One region of the Agathobaculum sp. NTUH-O15-33 genome, then DNA from elsewhere that is predicted to be linked to it. Evidence: predicted binding sites of a transcription regulator. Region 1 holds the regulator's gene; each other region holds the start of a gene.
The links. Region 1 encodes Rex, which represses fermentation and respiration genes when NADH is low (regulators of the CRP and FNR family bind a similar motif). Its sites were predicted from a motif close to ATTGTTAANNNNTTAACAAT; they were not measured.
Positions count from the first base shown of each region.

Region 2: RWV98_RS06180 (butyryl-CoA:acetate CoA-transferase) is a predicted target of Rex. The motif match lies at 2,187-2,206, and genes of this name have one in related genera.
Region 3: gap (type I glyceraldehyde-3-phosphate dehydrogenase) is a predicted target of Rex. The motif match lies at 2,862-2,881, and genes of this name have one in related genera.

Region 1 covers NZ_CP136187.1:2,199,628-2,204,312, forward strand. Annotated here, with positions in the region: gene RWV98_RS10905 (calcium-translocating P-type ATPase, PMCA-type) at 1-501, opposite strand, end outside; gene metA (homoserine O-acetyltransferase MetA) at 632-1,546, shown strand; gene RWV98_RS10915 (hypothetical protein) at 1,563-2,363, shown strand; gene RWV98_RS10920 (redox-sensing transcriptional repressor Rex) at 2,417-3,058, opposite strand; gene RWV98_RS10925 (isocitrate/isopropylmalate family dehydrogenase) at 3,089-4,246, opposite strand; gene RWV98_RS10930 (aconitate hydratase) at 4,316-4,685, opposite strand, start outside.
Region 2 covers NZ_CP136187.1:1,178,372-1,183,056, reverse strand. Annotated here, with positions in the region: gene RWV98_RS06190 (ECF transporter S component) at 1-75, opposite strand, end outside; gene RWV98_RS06185 (helix-turn-helix domain-containing protein) at 282-494, opposite strand; gene RWV98_RS06180 (butyryl-CoA:acetate CoA-transferase) at 830-2,173, opposite strand; gene RWV98_RS06175 (transporter substrate-binding domain-containing protein) at 2,592-3,434, shown strand; gene RWV98_RS06170 (amino acid ABC transporter permease) at 3,599-4,285, shown strand; gene RWV98_RS06165 (amino acid ABC transporter ATP-binding protein) at 4,298-4,685, shown strand, end outside.
Region 3 covers NZ_CP136187.1:3,836,650-3,841,334, forward strand. Annotated here, with positions in the region: gene RWV98_RS18570 (MurR/RpiR family transcriptional regulator) at 16-819, shown strand; gene RWV98_RS18575 (N-acetylmannosamine-6-phosphate 2-epimerase) at 837-1,514, opposite strand; gene gap (type I glyceraldehyde-3-phosphate dehydrogenase) at 1,762-2,775, opposite strand; gene RWV98_RS18585 (sensor histidine kinase) at 3,026-4,090, shown strand; gene RWV98_RS18590 (DUF4179 domain-containing protein) at 4,162-4,685, opposite strand, start outside.

The sequences.
Region 1 (4,685 bases):
GCCGGGCGTTTTGCGCTGCTCGGCGCTTTCGCCGTTGAGCGCCGACTGATCGACCGAAAGCCAGCCCGAAACCAGCCTACCATCCGCGGGAATCCCTTCCCCCGCTTGCAGCAGCACGATATCGCCCACCACCAGCTCGCCGATCGGTATTTCGGTCACCAACCCGCTGCGCCGTACCCGGCACCGCGCGGCGGCGGCCTCCTCTTGCAGCTTTAAAAAAGCCGACTCGCTGCCGTATTCCGAAAGCGTTGATACAAAAGTCGCCAAAAAGATCGCCAGCGCAATGCCGACCGATTCAAACCAATTTGCCTCCCGAAACAATAGAATTACGTTGATCGCCAGCGCGGCGAGCAGGATCTTTATGATCGGATCGCCGAAGCTCGCTAAAAACTGCCGAAGAAAGCTCTGCCTTTCTCCCTGTGTCAGTTCGTTTGCGCCGTGCTTCTGCCGCGATTTTTCCACTTCCGCGCTGCTCAGGCCTCTGGCCCCGTCCATGTCCATAAACGTCCCTCCTCATAGGACAAACCTATGAAGGGGCGGCCGGATTTATGACCGTGATACTTGTGAACAGGTTCACATTCTGCTATAATCACAGGTAGATAATACCGCATTTGCAAAGGAGGGACTCCGCTTGCCGATCAAAATAGCCGACAGCCTGCCGGCGCGCGCCATTTTAGAAAGCGAAAATATTTTTGTCATGACCGAACACCGCGCCATGACGCAGGATATCCGGCCGCTGCGCATCGCACTGCTCAACCTGATGCCGCTGAAGATCGTGACGGAAACGCAGATCTTGCGCTGCCTGTCCAACACCCCGCTCCAGATCGAGGTCGATCTGATCCAAACCAAGTCCTATCAGTCCAAAAACACGCCGGAGGATCATTTACTTACCTTTTATAAAACCTTTGACGACATCCGTCATTTAAAGTACGACGGCTTTATCATCACCGGCGCGCCGATTGAAAACATGGCGTTTGAAGAGGTCGATTACTGGGATGAGCTGTGCGAGATCATGGACTGGTCCAAATCGCACGTGCATTCCACCCTGCACATTTGCTGGGGCGCGCAGGCGGGCCTATACCACCATTACGGCGTGCCCAAATATCCGCTGCCGCAAAAGATGTCCGGCGTGTTCCAGCACCATGTGCTTTACCCCAAGGAACCGCTCATGCGCGGGTTCGACAATGTCTTTTGGGCGCCGCACTCCCGGCACACCGAGATTCGGGCAGAGGATATCCGCGCGGACGACCGGCTGCGCCTGCTGGCTGAATCGAACGAGGCCGGCGTTTACATCGTCGAAGCCATGAACGGCCGGCAGATCTATGTGCTTGGTCATTCCGAATACGATTCGGACACCTTAAAGCTGGAATACGAGCGCGACCTCGCCAAAGGCATGACCCCGCAGGTGCCGCGCCACTATTTCCGCAACGACGACCCCACGAACGAAATTCTGGTCACATGGAAATCCACCGCATACCTATTCTACACCAACTGGCTCAATTACTACGTTTACCAGACGACGCCGTACGTGCTTGAAAAGATCTAAGACAAAGGATACTGCTATGATAGAAAAGATCGACGGCGCGCCGACGCTGCGGGATTGGCCGGTACGCATTTGGGACGAGGGCGAGATCCAGCCCCTCTACCGCCCGCATTTAGAGTTCTGGCTGAAGCAGGGATTGTCACTGGAACATCTCCTGTTCGTGCCCGCGCTGCCCTACCAAAAGAAGAGCGTCGAATATATGCTGGCGGTTCGCGACGGCGAGATTCTGCTGCTCTGCCGCGAAGGCGATACAGGGATCACACCGGTCTGCATCCGGCGGGATCAGCTTCGTTACGCCGCGCTGATCACCGAGCTGCTCTATAGCCGCCTTGACCTTTACTGGTCGGACGGCGGCGCGATCCACTGCTCTTCGGCGGCTTTCAACCGAACCACGCTTGATCTTTTTCTACCCGCGCTACACACGCTGCTTGGGCTGCCAATGGATTTTGATTGCCGGCAAGCCGCCGAGGCCCACCCGCGCCCCAGCGCGCTGGCGAACGAGCACTATGCGCTTTATCAGTTCGCCTTGGACGCTTACCGGCTTGGACCCGAAATCCGTGAATGCCATTGGCGCTATCTTCGCCCGGCGTTTTTCCGCCGCAAAAAAGCGAGCGAGGACGCCGCCGTGCTATCCTGCTGCATGCAAAACGGCTTATTTATACAGCGAATGCTCGGCAACCGGCTGGCGGCTTATTATTTTCCATGGCGCACAATCGGTTCGTCCTCCGAATACCGTTCGGCTGGCGCGGATACGTGGGAGATCTTCCTCGACGGACAGATCGGCGAACAGCGCAGCGCGGTCGAGTTTCTCCTTTTATAAGAAAAACGCCAACCTTATCGGGCATGAACTGCACCGATAAGGTTGGCGTTTTGTTATTCTTGTTTTTCCTGACCGATCAAATGACAAAGCGTCATCAGACTGTCGGACAGGTGCACGTTTTCCACCGGAATGCCCAGACCTTCCAGATGCAAATCTTCTCCCGTGAAGTTCCACAGGCCGCTGATCCCGTGATCGACCAGATCGCGCGCCAATTCGGGCGAGCGTCCGCGCGGAATCGTCAGCACGGCAACATCGGGCCCCCGCCGGGCGACATAGTCGAACAAGCCCGATGCGTCGCGTACCTCATGGCCGCCGAACTTACGGCCGACCAGCTCCGGATCGGCGTCAAACGCACAGAGCAGGCGAAAACCGCTCGCGGCAAAATCGAAGTTATTGAGCAGCGCGCGGCCCAGATTGCCCGCGCCGATTAGAATAGCGGTGCGCTGATCCTGCAGGCCGAGAATCGCGCCCAACTCCTCCAACAGCTTATCGACATTGTAGCCGTAGCCTTGCTGGCCAAAACCGCCGAAGCAGTTAAAGTCCTGCCGGATCTGCGATGCGGTCAACCCCATACGCTCGGCGAGCGCGCGGGAGGAAATGCGCTGTACGCCTTCGCCCTTGAGCTCGCTGATGTTGCGATAATAACGAGGCAAGCGCCGGATCACTGCTTTTGATACTTCTTGCTTGCGTTCCACAGGCACTCATCCTCTCTCCCGGCCACACGATTACAGGGCAGACACAGTCTCCAGCACGTAATCGGTGAATTCCTGCGCGGTGCAGCCGGTATCACGGCCGGTGACCACGTATTTCTTCTCTTCAAAAATGCAGATGTCGAGCGCGCGCTCAAGCTTTTTCGCCAGTTCCACTTCTCCAATATGCTCCAGCAGCATGACGGAGGCGCGCAAAACGGACGACGGATCGGCGTACTGCGCGCGGCCTTCCTGCACCATGCGGGGCGCGGAACCGTGAATGGCCTCGAACATGGCGTAGCGCTTGCCGATATTGGCAGAACCCGCCGTGCCCACGCCGCCTTGGATTTCGGCAGCCTCGTCGGTGATGATATCGCCGTAGAGGTTGGGCAGCACAACGACCTTAAAGTCGCGGCGGCGCTTTTCATCCAGCAGCTTCGCGGTCATGATGTCGATATACCAATCATCGAACACGACCTGCGGATATTCCTGCGCCACACGCTGGCAGGTATCAAGGAATTTGCCATCCGTGGTTTTGATAATATTCGCCTTGGTCACGCAGGAAACGCGGTTTTTGCCGGTCTTTGCCGCATAGTCAAAGGCCAAACGCGCGATGCGCTCACAGCCTTGCGCGGTCGCAACGGTAAAATCCAGAAACAGGTCGTCCGCGATTTGAACGCCCTGCGAGCCGACGGCGTAGCCGCCCTCGGTGTTTTCGCGGTAGAAGGTCCAATCGATGCCCAGCTCGGGCACCTTGACCGGACGCACATTCGCAAAAAGGTCCAGCGCCTTGCGCATGGCAACGTTCGCGGATTCCACATTGGGCCACGGATCGCCCTTGCGCGGCGTGGTGGTCGGCCCCTTGAGGATGACGTGGCACTTCTTGAGTTCTTCCAGCGTATCCGGCGGGATCGCGCAGCCAAGCTCGGCGCGGCGCTCAATGGTCAGGCCGTCGATCACGCGGAATTCAATCTTGCCGGCCTTTACCTTGTCCGCCAGCAGCACCTCAAGCGCGTGCTGGGACATCGCGGTGATCATGGGGCCGATGCCGTCGCCCCCGCAAACGCCGATGATAAGTTTGTCTAGCTTCTGGTAATCGATAAAGTCGTCCTGCGCCTTCATTTCTTCGATGCGCCTCAGCTGGCTTTCGACGACTGCTTCAAATTTTTTGATGATGGACTGGTCAATAGACATGGTCTGTATCCTTCCACTAAATTGATATTATTTTAACAAGTTTTCAGTGATCTGTCAAGTTTTCAGGTTTTACGCATTTTGCTGCTTGGCAAAATTGAGCGTGCCGCCCGCGAGCAGCGCGCCGCGCTGACGGTCCGATACCTCGCAGTCGGCCTTAAAGGTGCGGCCGCCGCACTGTACCGTTACCTGCGCGCCGCTTTCGATCTCCTCACGCACATGGGGCAGCGTGATCTCGTCCGCAAGACTTACGGCATCGTAATCGGCAGGGTCCGCAAAGGTCAGCGGCAAAATGCCGGAGTTGACCAGATTTGCCTTGTGAATGCGCGCGAAGGACTTGCACAGCACGGCCTTAACCCCCAGATAGAGCGGCACCAGCGCCGCGTGCTCGCGCGAGGAGCCCTGCCCGTAATTCGCGCCGCCCACAATGATACCGCCGCCC
Region 2 (4,685 bases), 1.0 Mb from region 1:
CACCATGGTGGCCACTGTGGTAAGCGCCGCGAGCAGCGCCGCCTGCACGATTCGCTTCGTCTTTTGGGATTGCACACCAATCACCCTCTTTTCGTGTTTTTTTACTGTCTCCATTCTAGCGCGCATTTGGCCCCTTGTAAAACGCCAGTTCGTGCATTTTTCGTAATGCCAGTATTGTGTAAAAGGCCGCGCGGCTTGCCGAAAACGAAGCGCCAAGAAAAGAGGAGGAATTCATAAGGGGGCTGCGACGAAACTCGTTTCGTCGCAGCCCCCGCATCGCTTTATATCGTCTTTCCGCTATCTTTCAGCGTAAAAATCCCATCATAATCACAGTCTAACGCTGCCGCGATCTCGCGAAGCTCTTTTTCAGAAAAATTATCACGTGCCAGCTTATTGCTCAGGTTGTTTCCATTCGTCCCAATCCTTGTGGCAAGCTCCTTAATCGTCATATCCCGCTCCAACAGCACCGTTCTGATTTTCTTTGCCATACCCATTTGTGTAATCCTCCATCTACATGCTACAAATTATACACTGAAAGGCGAGCCGCCCGCCTATCGGGTAGGGCGGGCTGACCCAGCCCGCCGAAAACGAAGCGCCAGCAAACGTGGGCGCGTGAAACAGGCCGGTCCGGCCGAGCGGAGCGCCCGTCCACGTCAGTCCCTTGGCTCCCGGTACGGTACCATGGCAAATGGGTTGTATCACAAAAGGGCGGCGCAAAGTTTCTCTCGCGGCTACTGCCGCGCATGATATTGCGAGCACAGTGAGCCTCCAAAACACCGGAGCTGCGACGAAACTCGTTTCGTCGCAGCTCCTTTCGTATTAAATCAGTTTACCGCTTATTGGAACGCTTCCAGATGCGCATTTTTTCCGCGTCCTGAATGAGCTGCTCGCGGAAATCCGGGTGCGCGACCGAAATGAGCGCTTCGGCGCGCTGCCAGGAGGACAGGCCCTTTAAATTGACCTTGCCGTACTCGGTGACGAACCAGTGCACGCAGGGGCGCGCGTCCGTGACGACCGAGCCGTCCGCCAGCGTCGGGCGGATACGGCTGGCCAGCGAACCGTCCTTTTGCTGAAAGGTAGAGGAACAGCAAATAAAGCTCTTGCCGCCCTCGGACAGGTACGCGCCCAGCACAAAATCGAGCTGGCCGCCCGCGCCGGAGATCTGCTTGACGCCCGCGGTCTCCGCGTTGACCTGACCGAACAGGTCGACGTCCACCGCGTTGTTGATGGAAATAAAGTTATCGATCTGCGAAATGACGCGCGAATCGTTGGTATAGGACACCGGCGCCGCCATGCACTGGGGATTGTTATTGACATAGTCGTAAAGCTTCTTGGTGCCCGCGCCGAAGGCGAACACCTGACGGCCCTTGTCGATCGACTTTTGCGAGCCGTTGATCTTGCCCGCCTTCGCGATATCCACAAACGCGTCCACATACATCTCGGTATGTACGCCCAGATCCTTAAGATCGGATTCGGCGATCATCGAACCGACGGTATTCGGCATGCCGCCGATACCCAGCTGCAAGCACGCGCCGTTCGGGATTTCCTCCACGATCAGCTCGGCCACCTTGCGGTCGACGTCGGTCGGCGCGCCGCCCGCGCCCATTTCGGCGATCGGCGGGTTTTCGCCCTCGACGATCATATCGACATCCGTGATGTGCACCGCTTCCTCAAAACCGCCCAAACAGCGCGGCATGTTCCGGTTGACCTCGACGATGACGGTATCGGATATTTCGCATACGGCCTTTAAATGGGAGGCGTTCGGGCCAAAGCTGAAATAGCCGTGATCGTCCATCGGGGCGACTTGGATCATGACCACATCGTTATGCCGCACGTTTTCGCGGTACCAGCGCGGCAGCTCGGAATAGCGCAGCGCGGCATAGTAGCCGAAGCCCGCCGTGCAGGCCTTGCGCTCGATGCCGCCCATGTGCCAAGAGTTCCACGTGATCTTGTCCTCCACGTGCGGGATCTTGAACACCTCGGGCTGCCACATTAAAATACCGCCGTGAAAATTGATATCGCTCAGTTCGTCCATACGCGCGGCCAGCGCCTTGTCCAGCGCTACCGGCGTACCCGTGCACCAGCCGTAATCGACCCAATCGCCCGACTTGACGACCCGCGCGGCCTCGGCCGCTGTGGTCAGTTTGTTCTGGTACATTTGCTTATAGTCCATGCAAAAAAGCCTCCTCGTTTTTTATTTAACAATCCATGTGCTACTTATTATACTCGCTCCCCCTGCACGGTCAAGCGGATATCTTGCGGACAGACGCATAAAAGCGTCAAAATGCAGAAAAGGCTTGATTTTCTCCAGCCTTCGATCGCAACCACGCTTGCGATCGAGCATTCCGGCTCCGGCGCGCGCCCTTTGGGACACACTTCTCCGCCGGTTTGTTAAAAAAGCGAGATACACGCTCCCGCTTTTTTGTCAAATTAAAGCTTCGCTTCAATTTTCCATTTGATCGCGCGCTGCGGCGCGGGGGTTCTTGAGCCGGACGCATAAAAGCGTCAAAATGCAGAAAAGGCTTGATTTTCTCCGGTAAAGTGGTACAATGATAAATGACTTTTACGGAAAACATCAATAGGAGGACTTTATGAAGACCAAGAAATTTCTGAGCCTGCTGCTCGCGGGCACGATGTGCGCGACCCTGCTCGCCGGCTGCGGCTCCAAGCCCGCCGAGGACGCCACTGCGCCGGACGCGGGCCAGCCGGAGGACACTACCGCGGCCGACAGCGATCTCGCTTACATTAAAGACAAGGGCACGCTCGTTGTCGGCATCACCGACTTTAAGCCGATGGACTACAAGGACGACAGCGGCAACTGGATCGGTTTTGACGCCGACATGGCAACCGCCTTTGCCGAGAGCCTTGGCGTTAAGGTAGAGTTCAGCGAGATCAACTGGGACAATAAGATCATGGAGCTGGAAGGCAAGACCATCGACTGTGTCTGGAACGGCATGACGCTGACGGACGAAGTCACCAGCAGCATGGAATGCTCCAAGCCCTACTGCAACAACGCGCAGGTTGTGGTCGTTCCCGCGGACAAGGCCGATCAGTACCAGACCGTGGAAAGCTGCAAGGATCTGAACTTTGCCGTGGAATCCGGTTCCGCGGGCGAGGCCGAGGTCAGCGCGCTGGGCTACAACTACACGCCCGTTACCGCGCAGGCCGACGCGCTGATGGAGGTTGCCGCCGGCACCTCGGACGCCGCCGTGATCGACTCCCTGATGGCCGCCGCGATGGTGGGCGAAGGCACGAGCTATGCCAACCTTACTTATACCGTGGGCCTGAACAGCGAAGAGTACGGCGTGGGCTTCCGCAAGGGCAGCGACCTTGCCGCCGCGCTGAACGATTTCTTCGCCGCCAGCTACGCGGACGGCAGCATCCAGAAAACCGCCGAGACCTACAGCGTACAGGCGATGCTCATCGAGCAGTAAAGACGGATCGACTACAGAAAGCGTTGCAATAAGGGCCGCGCGTCCGCGCGCGCTCCTTACGCTTCGCTCTGGATGACAATTACGAGCAAAGGCGCGCTGCAACTGATTTTGCAACGCGCCCTTTTTCCACGTCCCGCAAAAATACGACAAGACAGGAGGAACCCATGCAAACGATTCTCGATCAATTGCCCATCGTGACGCATGCGCTGAATATCGGTTTTTTGCAAACGCTCAAGCTGTTTTTCATCACGCTGCTCGGCGCGATCCCGCTGGGTCTCATCATCTCCTTCGGCTCCATGTCGGGCTTCCGCCCGCTGCGCTACCTCACAAAGGTTTTCGTGTGGATCATCCGCGGCACGCCCCTGATGATCCAGCTGCTGATTATTTATTACTTCCCCGGTCTGGTGCTGAAAAACCCGATCTGGGGCGGCGGCGAGGGCGGCCGTTTCTTCGCCTCCTCCGTGGCCTTCATCATCAATTACGCCTGTTATTTTTCCGAAATTTACCGCGGCGGCATTCAGGGCGTGCCCAAGGGCCAGCAGGAAGCCGGGCTGGTGCTCGGCATGACCAGAAGCCAGATTTTCTTTCGCATCACGCTGCTGCAAATGATCAAGCGCATCGTGCCGCCCATGTCCAACGAAATCATCACGCTGGTCAAGGACACCTCGCTCGCCCGCATCATCGCGCTGCAAGAGATCATCTGGGCCGGACAGGCCTTTATGAAGGGCTCGCAGGGCATTTCGGGCGCGATATGGCCGTTATTCTTCACCGCGATATACTATTTGATCTTTAACGGCGTGCTCACCGTGCTGCTCAGCCGGTTGGAGAAAAAACTCGATTATTTCCGCTAAGGGAGGGCCCATATGCCTATTTTAGAAATAAAAAATATCAACAAAAGCTTTGGCTCGACCGATGTATTAAAGGATATCAGCTTTTCTCTTGAACGCGGACAGGCCCTCGCAATCATCGGATCGAGCGGCTCGGGCAAGACGACGCTGTTGCGCTGCCTGAACTTTCTGGAAACGCCGGACGCGGGCCAGATCATCGTAAACGGCGAAACGCTGTTTGACGCGAACGACCCCGCGGGCCAATCGGACGCCGCGATTCGCAAAAAACGTTTGCATTTCGGCATGGTGTTCCAATCCTTCAACCTGTTTCCGCAGTACACGGCGCTGGAAAACGTGATGCTGGCCAGCCTGCTTCTCGCGCAGGAGCGCCCCGATTATAAGCAAAACAAAAAGGAAATCCACG
Region 3 (4,685 bases), 1.6 Mb from region 1:
AACAGGAGGGTGAACATGGCTGATCTCAGTTTTCAAAACCGGTTGCAGGTCTATGGAAACCGGCTATCCAAGAGCGAACAGCGGATCGCCGCATACATTACCGCCCATCCTGCAGAAGCGGCCGGTATCTCTAGTATGGAACTGGCGCAAGCGACCGGCACCTCGAATTCGACGCTTACCCGGTTTTGCCAGAAGCTTGCTTACCGCAATTATATTGAATTTCAAACGCTTTTATCCGCCGAAGGCGCGCCCATGCAGGCGCCCGAGGAGACCATGCAGCGCATGTGCCACTATTACCAGCGCACGCTGGAAGCCGCGTCCGAACTGGTGACCGCCGCCGACCTCGACCTATTCACCGCGCAAATCCACAGCGCGAAAAAAATCCTGATCTTCGGTCTGGGCAGCTCGGGCCTGACGGCCAACGAATTCAACATGCGGCTGGTGCAAATGGGCTTTACCTCGACCGCGATGACCGACAGCTTCCTGATGATGGTGCAGACCAGCCTGTTCTCGAACCGCGACCTGATCATCGCGGTATCCAACTCCGGCGAAACGCGCGAGGTCGTCAGCGCCTGCGAGATCGCCAAATCGGTGGGCGCGCATGTTTGCGCGCTGACGCAGGCTCGCCGCGCCCCGCTCGCCCGCATCGCGGATACGATCCTGCTGGCCGGCGATATCCGCCAGACCGGGGATGAAAACTTTATCGATTCGCAGCTCCCGCTGCTGTTTTTGATCAACGCCATCACGTACCGGCTGCTTGAGGACCCCAAGTGCCGTGAAAACCGAAAAAAAGCGCTGCAAGCATTATTCAACCGGTAATGCTTGCTTTTTTTCGCTCAGGCCATCGCTTCCACGAACGATCTTGTGATCAGCTGCGGCCGCGTGATCGCTCCGCCCACAACGACGGCGTGCACGCCCAGCTCTAAGCACCGCTTGGCCTTGGCCGGGGTATCGACGTGCCCCTCGGCAATGACCGGCACCCGTACCGCTTGCAAAATCGCTTGCAGGCGGGCAAACTCATTGTCCGCGATATTATGGCCTTCCGATTGCGCGGTATAGCCCATCAGGGTGGTGGAAACGCAGTCGAAACCAAGCGCCTCCGCCTGTACCGCCTCTTCCAGCGTCGCGATATCCGCCATCAGCAGCTTGCCCGGCGCGGTGCGGCGCGCTTCGCTCACAAAGTCCGCCAGACTCTGCCCCGCGTGACGCGGTCGGGCCGTCGCGTCCAGCGCGATCATGGCGCAGGGCGTGGCGGCAAGCTCTTCTATTTCGCACAGGGTGGGCGTAATGTAAATCGGCGTATCCGCATAGTCGCGCTTGACGATGCCGATGATGGGAAGCGCCGTGTTGCGGGCGATCTCCTCGATATCGGCCGCGGTATTCGCCCGGATGCCGACGGCGCCGCCCTCTTCCGCCGCGCGCGCCATGCGTCCCATGATAAACGAGGAGTGCAGCGGCTCCTCCGGCAGCGCCTGACAGGATACGATCAGCCCGCCTTTGACCCGATCCAGCATGTTATGCCTCCTTAATATTTCTGGTACTGTTTTCATCTTTATTATATTTTATGAAAATACTTTCGTCAAGATGGAAACAAGCTGTTCCCTGTACAAATCATCCAGTCGTTTTTGGACATTTTGCACGCGAATTCAGCTAATTGCCTAATTTATGACCCGGAAACCAATACAGGTAGCCCAAAAACCCGTATAAACGCAAAAAACACCCGCTTTCCATATTTGGAAAGCGGGTGTTTGATTATATCACTTAGGCGTTGTCAACAGAAGCCATGTGCTCAATGAGCATCAGCAGCTTGTTGGAATAGCCCCATTCGTTGTCGTACCAGGAAACGACCTTGACGAACGTGTCGGTCAGCGCGATGCCGGCCTTGGCGTCGAAAATGGAGGTGCGCTCGTCGCCCAGAAAGTCGGAGGAAACAACGTCCTCGTCGGTGTAGCCCAGAATGCCCTTCATCTCGCCCTCGGAAGCCTTCTTCATAGCGGCGCAGATCTCGTCGTAGGAAGCGGGCTTGGCCAGATTGCAGGTCAGGTCAACAACGGAAACGTCCAGCGTCGGAACGCGCATGGACATGCCGGTCAGCTTGCCGTTCAGCTTGGGGTAAACCTTGCCGACAGCCTTCGCAGCGCCGGTGGAGGAAGGAATGATGTTGCCGGTAGCCGCACGGCCGCCGCGCCAGTCCTTCTTGGAGGGGCCGTCAACGACCTTCTGGGTGCCGGTAGCGGAGTGAACGGTGGTCATCAGGCCTTCGGTGATGCCGAACGCTTCGTCCAGAACCTTGGCGATCGGAGCGAGGCAGTTGGTGGTGCAGGAAGCGTTGGAAACAAAGGTCATATCCTTGGTGTAGGTATCCTGATTGACGCCCATAACGAACATCGGCGTGTCATCCTTGGACGGAGCGGACATAATAACCTTCTTAGCGCCGCCGTCGATATGCGCCTGCGCCTTTTCCTTGGTCAGGAAAACGCCGGTGGATTCAACAACGTAGTCTGCTTGGGCCTCGCCCCACGGAATATTCTTGGGATCCATCTCGGCGAAGAACAGAACCTTCTTGCCGTCTACGGTGATGGAATTGTCGTCATAAGCGATGGTGCCGTCGTACCGGCCATGCATGGTGTCGTACTTGAGCATGTACGCCATGTAGTCCGGAGTCATGAAGGGGTCGTTAACCGCGACGAACTCGATGTTCGGGTTCTTCAGACCCGCGCGGAAAACCATACGGCCGATACGGCCAAAGCCATTGATACCTACTTTGATAGCCATTTGCAGTGATCCTCCTAAAAAAATACTGATTCTCTGTCGATGTTCTTATTATACACTATCGCCACACTATGCCGCAAGGTGTAATATTTGTGAAAATTTTATCATATCTATGCCGGTTTTTGTTTATTTTTCTTTGCAATACTGTGGTTCGTAGTGGTATAATAAGAGTACGCCACAAAATATAGTATTGCTGCATGGGAACGCCGTTATACACACGAAATTGGCGCTCTCTTATTTTTGGAGGATAAAGATGGCCGAAACTTTCTTTGCCCAGCTCGACAGTGATACGTTGCGCGCGCTGCTCGGACGGACCGCCCTTTCGGATGCGGCTCTCGTCATGGTCGGGCCGACGATGCACATTGAATTTTGCAATCAGGCTGCCGCCCGGCTCACCGGCCTGCACCCGCTTGAACGGGTCGATCAGCTGCTGAGTGAAACCGCCGCCGCCGCGTTGCGGGACTGCATCGAACGAAAAGCTGCGCGAACGGTTTTGGAAGAGCTTGACGGCGCGGAATACCGCTTGGAACTATTGCCGCACCGCGAGGGCGCGCTTCTGGCATTTTTAAAGGACGACCGCGTCCAGTACGATGGAAGCCTGCGTGTGCTGCACATGCAAACCGCGCAGTTCCTTCTTTCCATCCTGCCCGATATCGAGCAGGTGGGCGACCCCGCGCTTGCCCAGCATATGCGGCGGCAGTGCATGCGTATGCTGCGCACCTACAACCACTCCGACACGCTGCACGAACCCTTTTCCACCGAGCAGCTCAACCTGCACTGGGAGGATCTCTCCGTTTTATGCGGCGAGGCGGTGCGCAACACGCAGGAACACACGAACCGCCGCATCGTGCTCAACGCGCCCGCACAGTGCCGCCTGATCGCCGAACCCGACCTGATCCGCCGCGCGGTGTACAACCTGCTGACCAACGCGGTGCAGGCTTCGCCGGCGGACGGCCTGATCGAAGTGACCGTGCACGACGATCCGGCGCGCCCCTCCGTTACCGTGGCCGACCGCGGCCCCGGGCTGGACGCGGCCCTGTTCGACACTTTGCTGAGCGGCTGGCAGCGCCCCTTTTCCTATGAAGAATATCTTGCCCTCGGCCGGGATAACGTAAAGCTCGGCCTTGGCCTGCCGTATGTGCAGCACGTCGCGCGGCTGCACGGCGGTAGCCTGCTGCTTTCGCCGCGCGACGGCGGCGGCAGCGAGCTGCATTTGGTGCTTTCGCATTTGTCGCCGTCGCTTGCCGATACCGAATTGCACGCCCCGCCGATCGTTCCCAGCTTTCCGCCCGAAGTGCTTGAGCTTTCGGTTTTATAAGAACGAAAAAAGCAAGGATTTACGCGCCTGAGCGCGTGAATCCTTGCTTTTTCTATCGGTATTTATGCATTTTACGGCTGTGTCAGCTCGATCTGTTCGTCAAAAAAGGTAATGGATCGGATCGCTTTGTCGTTTATCACATTTTCAAAGGTCTTGATTGTCAGCAGTTCGCCGGATAAGTAATCCGCGTTGGTCAGGCCGTTAAAAATCTTGGTGGTCTCCGTTGTCCCATCCGCATAGTGGATGGTGATGGGGAAATCATCCAGATATTCATTGGGCGCGACCTCCTGCCAGCGGTGGTTTTCCGCGTAGATCTGCCGCAGCGCCGGGCTATCAACCCGCAGCGTGATCGCAATGGGGGATACCGTGACCGAGCGGACCGTCGCCGCCTCGCCCAGCATGGTCATTGCGCGGTTCACCTCGTATTGGGTAGAGCAATCGGTAAAGTCCAGCGGGAACGAAACCTGCCACTCGCCCGCCAGCACGGTTTCAAATTCGCCCGGAAAGGCATCGGCCCCTTGCAGGTCGGAAAGGGTCAGTCGCGCCTTTTGCCCCGCCAAAGAACGGTCTGTCATGATCTCCATGATTAGGCTGA